DNA from 3 places in the Enterobacter sp. Taxon_2 genome. Region 2 is predicted to be linked to each of the others. Evidence: riboswitches for the same ligand, from Rfam matches in the RefSeq annotation. Region 2 holds a riboswitch; each other region holds the start of a gene.
The links. Region 2 has a riboswitch for thiamine pyrophosphate ahead of thiC (phosphomethylpyrimidine synthase ThiC). Riboswitches for the same ligand answer to the same signal wherever they lie in the genome.

Region 1 (4,427 bases), 500 kb from region 2:
TCAGTCACACATGATCGAGGCGAGTTAGCGGGAAGAGGTCGGTGTTGTAACGTCCCACTGCATCAATTCTTCTAACGTTTTCAGCCGTTGCTCTGCACACTGGCGGGCCAGCCAGGACGATCCTTTTGTCGCTGAAAAGTACTGCTGATAAAACTGACGTGCGGTAGACCTCTTCATAATTTACCTCCTCACTTCATCGAGGAGAATTATTGGCCTAATATAGGGATAAATAAATTGCTGGTTTTTTGTCAGGAGTTCCCCTTTTATGCCTTCCGGTCGTCTGCAACAACAGTTTATCCGCCTCTGGCAGTGCTGCGAGGGGCAATCGCAGGAGACCACGCTCAACGAGCTGGCTGACCTGCTTAGCTGTTCCCGCCGTCATATGCGTACGCTGCTCAACACCATGCAGCAGCAGGGTTGGTTAAGCTGGGAAGCTGAGGCGGGACGCGGCAAACGTTCGCGGTTGACCTTTCTCTATACCGGGCTGGCGTTGCAGCAGCAGCGCGCGGAAGACCTGCTCGAGCAGGACCGCATCGATCAGCTGGTTCAGTTGGTGGGCGACAAAGCCGCCGTGCGCCAGATGCTGGTTTCCCATCTCGGACGCAGTTTTCGTCAGGGTCGACACATCCTGCGGGTGCTCTACTATCGTCCAATGAAAAATCTGCTGCCCGGCACGGCGTTACGCCGCTCCGAAACCCATATGGCCCGGCAAATCTTCAGCGGTCTGACGCGGATAAATGAGGAAAACGGGGAACTGGAAGCTGATATCGCGCACCACTGGCAGCAACTTTCTCCGCTTCACTGGCGCTTCTTTTTACGCCCCGGCATTCACTTTCACCATGGTCGCGAGCTGGAGATGCACGACGTCATCGCCTCTCTGGAACGCGTCCGAAGGCTGCCGCTCTACTCGCATATTTCGCGTATCCACTCCCCCACGGCCTGGACGCTGGATATCGAGCTGTCGCAGCAGGATAAGTGGCTTCCCTGGCTGCTGGGCTACGTGCCGTCGATGATTTTGCCCGGCGAATGGGAATCGATGAACAATTTTGCCAGCCTGCCGATTGGCACCGGGCCCTACTCCGTGTCCCGCAATAACAGCAACCAGCTGAAAATCCGCGCGTTCGATGACTACTTTGGCTATCGGGCGCTGATCGACGAAGTCAACGTGTGGGTATTGCCGGATCTCAATGAAGACCTGAGCTGCGGGCTGACGCTTGAAGGCCCCACCACGGGAGAAAAAGCCGTGGAGAGTCGCCTGGAGGAGGGATGCTACTATCTCCTCTTTGACCGCCGCACCCACCGCGGGGCAAACCAGGCCGTCCGCAAGTGGATCAGCCACGTGTTGTCCCCTGCCAATCTGATCTACCATGCGGAAGCTCAGTACCAGACATACTGGTTCCCGGCCTACGGCCTGCTTCCGCGCTGGCACCACGCCCGCCCGTCGCACTGCGACAAACCCGCAGGGCTGGAGTCCATCACCCTAACCTACTACCGCGAGCACGTGGAGCATCGTTTTATCGCCAGAATCATGACCCGACTGCTGGCAGCCGAAGGAGTAACGCTGGAGGTCAGGGAAGTTGACTATGACGAATGGCATCAGGGTGAGATCGCCAGTGATATCTGGCTTAACAGCGCCAACTTCACCCTGCCGCTCGATTTCTCGCTCTTCTCGCACCTGTATGAAGTCCCGCTGATCCAGCACTGCATCGACCGTGACTGGCAGCAGGATGCCGCCCAGTGGCGCGCGGGCGAGATGAATCTTGCCGTGTGGTGCCAGCAGCTACTGGCCGAACAGACCATCGTCCCGTTGATCCACCACTGGCTGATGATCCAGGGCCAGCGCAGCATGCGCGGCCTGCGGATGAATACCCTGGGCTGGTTTGATTTTAAATCCGCCTGGTTTGCACCGCCGGAGCCATAACGCTTTCGTAATATTCACCAAATCATTACAATAGCGCCGTTCTCAACGGGGTGCTGCATCACTGATGTGCGCTGAGATAATACCCGTCGAACCTGATCCGGATAACGCCGGCGAAGGGATTTGAGGCTGTCGCTCAAAATCCTTTGCCACTCAACTTTGAGGTGCAAAGTGTTAAAAAAAGTTCTCCCCCTGCTGGCGCTGTTTGCGCTGCCTGCTTTTGCGAAGCCCGTCCTGACGGTCTATACCTATGACTCCTTCTCTGCCGACTGGGGCCCTGGCCCGGTAGTCAAAAAAGCCTTTGAAGCCGACTGCAACTGCGAGCTGAAGTTCGTCGCGCTGGAAGATGGCGTTTCGCTGCTCAACCGTCTGCGCATGGAAGGGAAAAACAGCAAGGCCGACGTGGTGCTCGGGCTGGATAACAACCTGCTGGAAGCCGCCTCGCAAACCAAACTGTTTGCCAAAAGCGGCGTCGCGGCCGATGCCGTTAACGTGCCTGGCGGCTGGAAGAACGACACCTTTGTGCCGTTCGATTACGGCTACTTTGCTTTTGTTTATGACAAAAATAAGCTGAAAAACCCGCCGAAGAGCCTGAAAGAACTGGTGGAAAGTGACCAGAAATGGCGCGTGATTTATGAAGATCCGCGTACCAGCACGCCGGGGCTGGGCCTGCTGCTGTGGATGCAAAAGGTCTACGGGGATAAAGCACCGGAAGCGTGGCAGAAGCTGGCCGCCAAAACCGTCACCGTGACCAAAGGCTGGAGCGAAGCCTATGGCCTGTTCCTGAAAGGCGAAAGCGACCTGGTGCTGAGCTACACCACCTCTCCGGCCTACCACATCATCGCCGAGAAGAAAGACAACTACGCTGCGGCGAATTTCGCTGAAGGGCACTATCTGCAGGTGGAAGTGGCCGCGCGTACCGCCGCCAGCAAACAGCCGGAGCTGGCCGAGAAGTTCCTGAAATTTATGGTTTCACCGGCATTCCAGAATGCCATTCCCGCAGGCAACTGGATGTATCCGGTCACTGGCGTTGCGCTGCCAGCAGGTTTTGAGCAGCTGACCAAACCAACAACCTCGCTGGAGTTTACGCCGCAGCAGGTCGCCGCGCAGCGTGCCGCATGGGTAAGTGAATGGCAACGCGCCGTCAGCCGTTGATTCCCGGCTGGTTAATCCCCGGTCTGCTCGCCGCCCTGCTGATGGTGGCGGTCAGCCTGGGGGCTTTTCTTGCACTGTGGTTCAACGCGCCAGAGAGCGATCTGCTCGCCCTCTGGCACGACAGTTACCTCTGGCACGTGATCCAGTTCTCCTTCTGGCAGGCGTTTCTTTCTGCCCTGCTGTCGGTGATCCCGGCCATTTTTCTGGCGCGCGCCCTGTATCGGCGGCGTTTCCCCGGCAGGCAGGCCCTGCTGCGCCTGTGCGCCATGACGCTGATACTGCCCGTGCTGGTGGCGGTATTCGGCATTTTGAGCGTTTACGGTCGCCAGGGCTGGCTGGCATCGCTGTTCGGCCAGCTTGGTCTGGAATGGTCATTCTCGCCTTACGGACTGCAGGGCATCCTGCTGGCACACGTCTTTTTCAATATGCCGATGGCAACGCGCCTCTTCTTGCAGGCGCTGGAGAACATTCCCGGCGAGCAGCGCCAGGTTGCCGCCCAGCTCGGCATGCGCGGCGTGTCGTTCTTCCGCTTTGTCGAATGGCCGTGGCTGCGCCGCCAAATCCCGCCCGTGGCGGCATTAATCTTCATGCTCTGCTTTGCCAGCTTTGCCACCGTGCTGTCGCTCGGCGGCGGGCCGCAGGCCACCACCATTGAGCTGGCGATTTACCAGGCGCTGAGTTACGACTACGATCCCGGTCGCGCCGCGCTGCTGGCGATAGTCCAGATGGCATGCTGCCTTGCACTGGTGCTGTTGAGCCAGCGGCTGAGTAAAGCCATTCCCGCTGGCAGTCATCAAATAACCGGCTGGCGCGATCCGCAGGACAGCCTGCACAGCCGCGTCAGCGATTTTGTCCTGATCGGGCTGGCGCTCCTGCTTCTGTTGCCGCCGCTGCTGGCCGTTATCGTTGACGGACTGAACCTCAATCTCCTGTCTGTCCTGCAACAGCCCGTCCTCTGGCAAGCCACCTGGACCTCGCTGCGTATCGCGCTGGCTGCCGGATTACTGTGCGTCATCCTGACCATGATGCTGCTGTGGAGCAGCCGTGAGCTTTACGCCCGCCAGGCGCAAAAAGCCGGACAAATGCTGGAGCTGACGGGCATGCTGATTCTGGCGATGCCGGGGATCGTGCTGGCGACGGGCTTCTTTTTGCTGTTCAACAGCACCATCGGCCTGCCGGAAATCGCCGACGGCATCGTGATCTTTACCAACGCCTTAATGGCCATCCCTTATGCGCTCAAGGTGCTGGAAAACCCGATGCGCGACGTCAACAGCCGCTACAGTTTGCTGTGCCAGTCGCTGGGCATGCAGGGCTGGCAGCGGCTGAAGGTGGTCGAACTGCGCGCGCTAAAACG
Region 2 (4,427 bases):
TTCCTGCGGCAGGGTCTCATCGTGATAGGCGCGGGCGGTGAACGGATCCAGCGCCAGGTTGAACTGGTCTTCCCAGCGGAATTCAAAGCGCGCCTTCGACATGGCGTTATCGCGGATTTGCGCCCCCGGGTGGCCTTTGGCCAGATCCGCCGCGTGGGCGGCAATTTTGTAGGTAATCAGCCCCTGCTTCACGTCCTCTTTGTTTGGCAGGCCGAGGTGCTCTTTCGGCGTCACGTAGCAGAGCATGGCGCAGCCGAACCAGCCGATCATCGCCGCGCCAATGCCTGACGTGAAGTGGTCGTAACCCGGCGCAATATCGGTGGTCAATGGTCCCAGGGTATAGAACGGGGCCTCATGGCAGTGCTCCAGCTCTTCGGTCATGTTGCGGCGGATCATCTGCATCGGCACGTGTCCCGGGCCTTCAATCATCACCTGCACGTCATACTCCCAGGCGATTTTAGTCAGCTCGCCCAGCGTGTGCAGCTCGGCAAACTGCGCTTCGTCGTTGGCGTCGCGGATGGAGCCCGGACGCAGGCCGTCGCCCAGCGACAGGGAGACGTCATAGGCGGCGCAGATTTCGCAGATCTCGCGGAAGTGTTCGTAGAGGAAGTTTTCCTGGTGATGGGACAGGCACCACTTCGCCATGATGGAACCGCCGCGCGAGACGATACCGGTCAGACGCTTCGCCGTCATCGGCACGTAGCGCAGCAGCACGCCCGCGTGAATGGTGAAGTAGTCCACGCCCTGTTCAGCCTGCTCCAGCAGCGTGTCGCGGAACGCTTCCCAGGTGAGGTCTTCGGCAATGCCGTTGACCTTCTCCAGCGCCTGATAAATCGGGACGGTGCCAATCGGCACCGGGCTGTTACGCAGGATCCATTCGCGGGTTTCGTGAATATAGCGGCCGGTGGAGAGGTCCATTACCGTGTCCGCGCCCCAGCGCGTGGACCAGACCAGCTTTTCCACCTCTTCTTCGATGGAGGAGGTCACGGCCGAGTTACCGATGTTCGCGTTGACCTTCACCAGGAAGTTGCGGCCGATAATCATCGGCTCGGATTCCGGGTGGTTAATGTTGGCGGGGATAATCGCGCGCCCGGCGGCCACTTCGTCACGCACAAACTCCGGCGTGATGTTCTCCGGCAGGCGAGCGCCAAAGCCTTCACCCGGATGCTGATAGCGCAGCACTTCGCTACGGATGCGCTCGCGACCCATGTTTTCGCGGATGGCGATGAATTCCATTTCCGGCGTGACGATGCCCTGGCGGGCGTAGTGCAGCTGGGTCACGCATTTGCCCGCTTTAGCGCGTTTTGGCGTCAGCAGGCCGGTAAAGCGCAGCTCGTCCAGACCGTCGTCGGCGAGGCGCTCTTTGGTGTACGCAGAGCTGCGCACGCTCAGTTCTTCGCAGTCGTTGCGCGCATTAATCCACGGCTGGCGCAGCTTAGCCAGACCCTGCTGGACGTTGATGGCAACATCAGGGTCACCGTACGGACCGGAGGTGTCATACACCGGCACGGCTTCGTTGTCTTCGTATTGCGGGTTATCTTTGCTGCCGCCAATAAGCGTCGGGCTGAGCTGGATTTCGCGCATCGGGACGCGGATATCGGCCTGCGAGCCGGAAATGTAGATGCGTTTCGAGTTCGGGAAAGCGGTGCCTTCCAGGGTGTCGATGAAGTGTTGGGCCTGTGCGCGCTGTTCGCGGCGGGTCAGTTTTGCAGTAGACATAGCTCATTCCAAAAGTGAAGGACATGGCTTGTCAGACGACGGATGAAGCAAGAGAGGATCGCCCGGGGGGCGATACAACAGCAGTGTGACTCTTGTTCCCTTCGCAGGTATTAACCTGATCAGGTTCCGCGGATCCCGAATTAACGGTCTCAGCCCGCGCTTTCAGGCGCTGGGCACTCCGACAAGAAAAATCCCCCTCGTGAGAGGGGCGAATGGTTGTAAATTACTCGTTAACGGTGAAGAACTCAAGCAGGGCGCGCGACGTTCTCTTCGTTACTGATGTTCAAATCATTGTCCAGTACAAGGGCGATCAGCTTATCTTCCAGCGTGAATCGCTCTTCCAGCGCTTCACCGAGGTCGGATAGCGCCCGCTGAAACTCAAGATAGTTATCGTGATCGATGGCGTTCTCGAGCGCGGAATCATAGTAATCCATGATCTGCTGGGTGTTGGCTTCCAGCAGCGGATAGAGCTTGCTGGCTGCTAAATACGGTGTTGTCCCTTCCATTTCGCGGATAATGCGTTCATAAATATTGAAATGGCCGTCGGACAGATAGTCGACCAGGCCCTGACAAAAATCATCCAGCGCTTTTTCATTCAGTCGCATAAACGATTCTTTGCCAGGCTTAATGCCGACCAGATTGTAATAAGCCACGAGTAGATGCTTGCGCACATGTAGCCAGCGATCCACCAGTTTGTTACTTCCTCTAACGCGCTCAGTCAGGCTTTCCAGCTGGTTTAACATGGTCGACTCCGCAAAATGTAGGATTGAATCTGCTTATCCAGAATGTAACCACAATGCTAACAACATGTCAGTGAAGCGAAGGTAGTGCAATAGATATGGATCGTATTATTGAAAAATCAGATCTTGGTTGGTGGATCGTCAGTCACGAACAAAAATTATGGCTTCCTGCCGGGGAAATCCCCTATGGCGCAGCTGAGGCGTTCGATCTTGCTGGCCAGCCAGCGCTACAGATCGGCGAGTGGCAGGGTGAGCCCGTGTGGTTGATCCAACAGCCCCGCCGCCAGGATATGGGATCTGTGCGCCAGGTGCTGGATCTGGACGTGGGGCTGTTCCAGCTGGCGGGGCGCGGCGTGCAGCTGGCGGAGTTTTACCGCTCGCATAAATACTGCGGCTATTGCGGCCATACCATGCGTCCGAGCAAAACCGAATGGGCGATGCTCTGCAACCACTGCCGCGAACGCTACTATCCGCAGATTGCGCCGTGCATTATCGTCGCTATCCGCCGGGAGGATTCCATCCTGCTGGCGCAGCATACCCGTCATCGCAACGGCGTTCATACCGTGCTGGCCGGCTTCGTCGAAGTGGGCGAAACGCTGGAGCAGGCGGTGGCGCGCGAGGTGATGGAGGAGAGCGGGATCAAAGTGAAGAACCTGCGCTACGTCACCTCCCAGCCGTGGCCGTTCCCGCAGTCGCTGATGACGGCCTTTATGGCCGAATATGACAGCGGCGAGATCGTTATCGATCAGAAAGAGCTGCTGGATGCGAACTGGTATCGCTACGACGATTTACCGCTGTTACCTCCGCCGGGCACCGTGGCGCGTCGGCTGATAGAAGATACCGTGGCGATGTGTCGGGCCGAGTATGAGTAGTGTTACACTGAGGCCATGACGCTTAAGGAACTGCAAAAATGACCGAACTGAAGAACGATCGTTATCTGCGTGCGCTGCTGCGCCAGCCCGTTGATGTCACCCCGGTGTGGATGATGCGCCAGGCGGGACGCTATCTGCCAGAGTACAAAGCCACGCGCGCGCAGGCGGGCGATTTTATGTCGCTGTGCAAAAACGCCGAGCTGGCCTGTGAAGTGACGCTCCAGCCGCTGCGCCGCTTCCCGCTGGATGCTGCGATCCTCTTCTCGGATATTCTGACCATTCCGGATGCCATGGGCCTTGGCCTGTACTTCGAAACCGGTGAAGGCCCGCGTTTCACCTCTCCGATCAAAAGCAAAGCCGACGTGGACAAGCTGCCGATCCCCGATCCGGAAGGCGAGCTGGACTACGTGATGAACGCCGTACGCACCATTCGCCGCGAGCTGAAAGGTGAAGTGCCGCTTATTGGCTTCTCCGGCAGCCCGTGGACGCTGGCAACCTATATGGTGGAAGGGGGCAGCAGCAAAGCCTTCACCCTGATTAAAAAGATGATGTACGCCGAGCCGCTGGCCCTGCATGCGCTGCTCGACAAGCTGGCGAAGAGCGTCACCCTCTATCTGAACGCGCAGATTAAAGCCGGTGCGCAGTCGGTGATGATTTTCGATACCTGGGGCGGCGTGCTGACCGGGCGCGATTATCAGCAGTTCTCCCTGTATTACATGCACAAAATCGTAGACGTCCTGCTGCGTGAAAACGAAGGTCGCCGCGTGCCGGTGACGCTGTTCACTAAAGGTGGCGGTCAGTGGCTGGAAGCGATGGCGGCCACCGGCTGCGATGCGCTGGGGCTCGACTGGACCACCGATATTGCTGATGCGCGTCGTCGCGTGGGCGACAAAGTGGCGCTGCAGGGCAATATGGACCCGTCCATGCTCTATGCGCCGCCAGCCCGCATTGAAGAAGAAGTGTCGACTATACTGTCTGGTTTCGGCCAGGGGGAAGGCCACGTCTTTAACCTCGGCCACGGTATTCATCAGGATGTACCGCCAGAGCACGCAGGCGTATTTGTGGAGGCGGTGCATCGGCTTTCTGCCCAGTATCA
Region 3 (4,427 bases), 1.8 Mb from region 2:
GTGGTCCGCCACCTCTTCCGGGCACTTCACCACCCGCTTGTTGACCCATAGCGTATTGGGCTTTTGACCGCGAAGCACCACCTGCTGGGAAAAGCCGCGCGCCTCTTTAAGCGAATATTCAAAGATGTTGTTGATTTGCGTGCCATAGCCACGGGAACGCGTCACCACGCCCTCTTCCTCCAGCGCCTGCATCGCTTTTCGCACGGTAATGCGCGACACCCCGGTTAACTGGCTCAGATCGCGCTCGCCGGGCAAAATATTCCCGTGCTCCAGCATGCCGCTGCGCACCGCGTTTTTTACCGTTTCGGCAAATTTCAGGTACAACGGCGTGTTATCGGGCGCGGCGATCCGTTCATTCAGTTGAGCGATTAACCGGGTATGCGCTTGTTCCATCTCTGTTTTCTCAGGCGTGGTGTTTCCTGCCAGTATACTGGGTTACCACCATGCATGAAAATGATGAACCGGCCCAATACCGTGACCCACTTCCAGAGTATCGGCTTTCGCCAGCGCCGCCGAGAGCCAGGCTTTCGCTTCGCGCACCGTATCGGCCCAGCCGTCATGCCGTGGACGCAGCGCCGCCAGCGCGGCCGAAAGCGTACAGCCCGTGCCGTGGGTATTTTTGGTCTGCACGCGCGGCGCGGTAAAGCGCACTTCGCCCTCGCGGGTGAAGAGCCAGTCCGGGCTTTCCGCGTCATCCAGATGCCCGCCCTTCATCAGCACCGCCCCGCAGCCCATTGCCAGCAGCGCGTTCCCCTGCGCTTTCATCTCGCGTTCCGTTTGCGCGTGCGATGTGCCCAACAGCGCGGCGGCTTCTGGCAGATTGGGCGTGATGAGCGCCACCTGCGGCAGCAGCTTTTTACGCAGGGTTTCCACGGCAGAGGCGGAGAGCAGCGGGTCGCCGCTTTTTGCCAGCATGACGGTATCCAGCACCACGTTTTGCACCGCATAACGCTTAAGCCGCTCGGCCACCGCTTCAACAATGTCCGTCTCGGCCAGCATGCCGATTTTAGTGGTATCAATGCGCACGTCGCTGAATACCGAATCCAGCTGCGCGGCAACAAAATCCGGCTCGATACGGTAGACCGACTGCACACCGCGCGTGTTTTGCGCCACCAGCGCGGTGATGACGGAACAGCCGTATGCGCCAAGCGCGGAGAAGGTTTTCAGGTCAGCCTGGATACCCGCGCCGCCGCTGGGATCGGTACCGGCAATGGTCAGAGCGTTAATCCGCTTCATGCCTGCTCCTCCAGCGTGTAGAGCGCATCCAGGAACACGCTGGCAAAACTGCCCGGGCCACGAGACTGCGCAATAGCGAATGAGCCAGCTCGCTTCATCCATCCGCAGGCAGCAGCGATATTATCCAGCCGGTCGCCCGGCAGCGAGCAGCTCGCCGCGACGACGGCGGAGAGCGCGCACCCGGTGCCCACCACGCGCGTCATCAGCGGGTCACCGCCGGTTACCGTTCGGGTGCGTTGTCCGTCAGTGATGTAATCCACCTCACCGGTGACGACCACAACGGCATTGGTCTGGCGGGCCAGCGCCTGAGCAGCGGGCACCGCGCTGGCGGCGGTATCGGTCGTATCGACACCGCGCCCGCCTGCGCTCATTCCGGCAAGGGCAAGGATTTCAGAGGCATTGCCGCGAATGGCCGCCGGTTTCAGGGCAAGAATTTGATGGCAAAAACGGGTGCGGAACGCCAGGGCGCCAACGGCAACCGGGTCCAACGTCCAGGGTTTGCCTGCCGCCACCGCGCTTTCTATTGCCCGACGCATCGACTGGGCGCGCGGCGCGGTCAGCGTGCCAACGTTAACCAGCAGCGCATCGGCTATCGCGGAAAACTGCTCGGCCTCTTCGGCCTCGATCACCATCGCCGGTGATGCGCCAAGCGCCAGCAAAACGTTGGCCGTAAAGGTCTGTACGACATCGTTGGTCATACAATGGGTCAGCGGTGAACGGGTGCGGAAGTGGTGTAAAACGTGTAAATCGAGCAGGTCAGGCTGCATGGGTTCGCTCCTGCCTTGCGTGAAGAAGCGATGACCGGGAAGGCATCTGACTTCCCTACGCTGGCATTATCCAGATCAGGTGTTGCGGGTATTTCTCAGCCCATCAGTGATGGGGCACCCCGAGTCATGAAGATTAAATCTCTATACTTTTTTCCAGATTAGGGGAAGTTGCTCGCTGACGCAAGCGTGCCCTTGCGGTTGTCGCTTCTTCATTGGGATGTCCTCATGTGACTTATTAAGGCACTCCTAACATCGCGGCGTATTCATCAACTGGGAGGAGGTCATATTGTCGTCAGAATTCTGCAAGAGTTTTTAGGCTCTATATTAATGAATATTACAAAACAGCCATATTTAGTGCCGATTATTATCAAATGATTAACATTCCATTTATCACTAAAAATCTGGCTTGAGTATAAGAATTTTTAATCCCTTCAATGTGACTTTTAGAAGACAATAAACCCTATTTCACTCGAAACACAAAGTGTTCATTAAGTCATACACTTAATTTAGACATTTGCATCTATTTCAATAGTTTAAACACTGAGTTATAGTTAACCATTCAAAATATAAGGCAATGTATATATTGAAGAAAGTCTTCTTACACCCCCCCTGGACACTGTTGCATTTAGTGCTTTACGTGATCCAGATCAACATTGACTTATGTGCAATCCTGGATAGTTAATTCATCTTATAAAAAAAGAATCGCGCGAGAATTAACCTAATTTAGTACAGACTAATAGCAGGGTTAATCTCCATATCGGTTAGAAAGCTAAGCGCTTGCAAAAGCTTTTGACAATGAATTTAATCCTTATTTATTAGTGAGATATAAAATGAAACGTTCTATTCTGGCTGTTTTCGTGTTTGGTGCTGTATTCGCTGGTTCTATCAATGCTTCTCACGCTGTAGATTTTGCAAGTGATAACTCCGGCTCTACTCAATGGGCGCAAGGTGCGCAAAATAACATTGATACGCTTAATCTTGATGTTGACGATCTCAAGCAAGCTAACCGCCTTCAAGATGATGCAATTCAGACACAACATGATTTCAACAATACGCAGCAAGGCGAAATCATGCAAAACCGATCAGACATTAGCGGTTTGCAAGGTCAAGTTAATGGCTTGAATGTTCAATTAACACAATCTGTAGTAGATGAATCAAGCGCCCGTAGTTCTGCTGATGCTGCTTTAGGCGCTCAAATCCAGACAAATAGCAATGCTATTACAGCTATCCAGACTCAAGCCGCAAGCGGTGCATTTAATGGTAAAGATGGGGTAGATGGTAAAGATGGTGCTACAGGGGCGCAAGGCTTACAGGGTGTGCAAGGTGTAGCAGGTGCTAACGGTGCTGATGGTAAAGATGGGCGCGATGGTGTTGATGGTAAGAATGGCGTTGATGGTAAGAATGGCGTTGATGGGAAAGATGGTAGCAATGGTAAAGATGGTGTTACCACCACCATTAACAAAGTGCAAGTAGACACGGCTACACAAACTAAAGTAGCTGCTAACTCTGCAGCTATCGCTTCCACCTCTAGCCAGGCTGCTAGCGTAGCTCAAGATCTGCAAGCTGCAAAGCAGACTATGCAAGCTATGAATAACAATACTAACCAGCAATTTAAATCATTGCGCGATGAAGTAGATAATAATAAGAAGCAAGCTAACGCTGGTATCTCTGGAGCTATGGCTATGGCTGGCTTGCCTCAAGTGCAAACTAATCAGCGTGTAATGTTCTCTGCTGGTGGTGCTACTTACAACGGTGAAAGCGCTTTAGCGGTTGGTGGCTCAGTTAACTTTAATTCTCACGTTATCGCTAAAGTGAGTTTCTCTGATGATACCGCTAATAACATGGGTGCTTCTGTTGGTGTAGGTATCGGTTTTTAAGTAAACGATAAAGCCCCCAAGTGAACTCAATATACATATACCCCATAAAGGGGTTTCGACAAGCATAACCGCCGATTTTTGTATTGTTGATGTTTATAAATTCTTTACAGGTGATGCAAGTTATGGTTTATCGTTAGCCTGACAAACTAAGTATTTAACAGTTTTAAAACGGCCTCGTTTGTTTATCAAATATGAGATCAAACCAACAATACAGAAGTGCTAGTATATACCATGATGCATTGATACTTTTTTATAGTGAAGGCGTTTAATTTCCTGAGAAAGAACAATCAGAATGGTTCCTTAGGGTGAAATAGTGATGATAGCCATGATTAAACTAATTATATGCTCTGCTTTAGTATCGTTAGCTTTAGTAGCTACTGGCGTATTTATAGGTATTACTTACAGCCGTACCATTTTAAACATAGCTTATAGCTGTGATAACAGCTAGACAGACGTTACTATGGGTTATGCAAGTTCCTGTCTACGGAGTGTATTTATATAGACTTTTGTTCCTTCAGATGTTTTTCTTAAACAAGAGACAGGGATA

Region 1: linked by a shared signal. The riboswitch ahead of thiB (thiamine ABC transporter substrate binding subunit) and the one ahead of thiC (phosphomethylpyrimidine synthase ThiC) in region 2 are both predicted to bind thiamine pyrophosphate.
Region 3: linked by a shared signal. The riboswitch ahead of thiM (hydroxyethylthiazole kinase) and the one ahead of thiC (phosphomethylpyrimidine synthase ThiC) in region 2 are both predicted to bind thiamine pyrophosphate.

Annotation. Positions count from the first base shown of each region.
Region 1 covers NZ_CM178024.1:728,927-733,353, reverse strand. The annotation lists gene sgrT (glucose uptake inhibitor SgrT) at 25-177, opposite strand; gene sgrR (HTH-type transcriptional regulator SgrR) at 266-1,921, shown strand; TPP riboswitch at 1,958-2,058, shown strand; gene thiB (thiamine ABC transporter substrate binding subunit) at 2,090-3,073, shown strand; gene thiP (thiamine/thiamine pyrophosphate ABC transporter permease ThiP) at 3,049-4,427, shown strand, end outside.
Region 2 covers NZ_CM178024.1:227,744-232,170, forward strand. The annotation lists gene thiC (phosphomethylpyrimidine synthase ThiC) at 1-1,719, opposite strand, end outside; TPP riboswitch at 1,799-1,910, opposite strand; gene AC4IC4_RS01040 (Rsd/AlgQ family anti-sigma factor) at 1,965-2,462, opposite strand; gene nudC (NAD(+) diphosphatase) at 2,558-3,331, shown strand; gene hemE (uroporphyrinogen decarboxylase) at 3,370-4,427, shown strand, end outside.
Region 3 covers NZ_CM178024.1:3,247,632-3,252,058, forward strand. The annotation lists gene AC4IC4_RS15455 (GntR family transcriptional regulator) at 1-393, opposite strand, end outside; gene thiD (bifunctional hydroxymethylpyrimidine kinase/phosphomethylpyrimidine kinase) at 436-1,236, opposite strand; gene thiM (hydroxyethylthiazole kinase) at 1,233-2,003, opposite strand; TPP riboswitch at 2,039-2,135, opposite strand; gene AC4IC4_RS15470 (YadA C-terminal domain-containing protein) at 2,834-3,880, shown strand.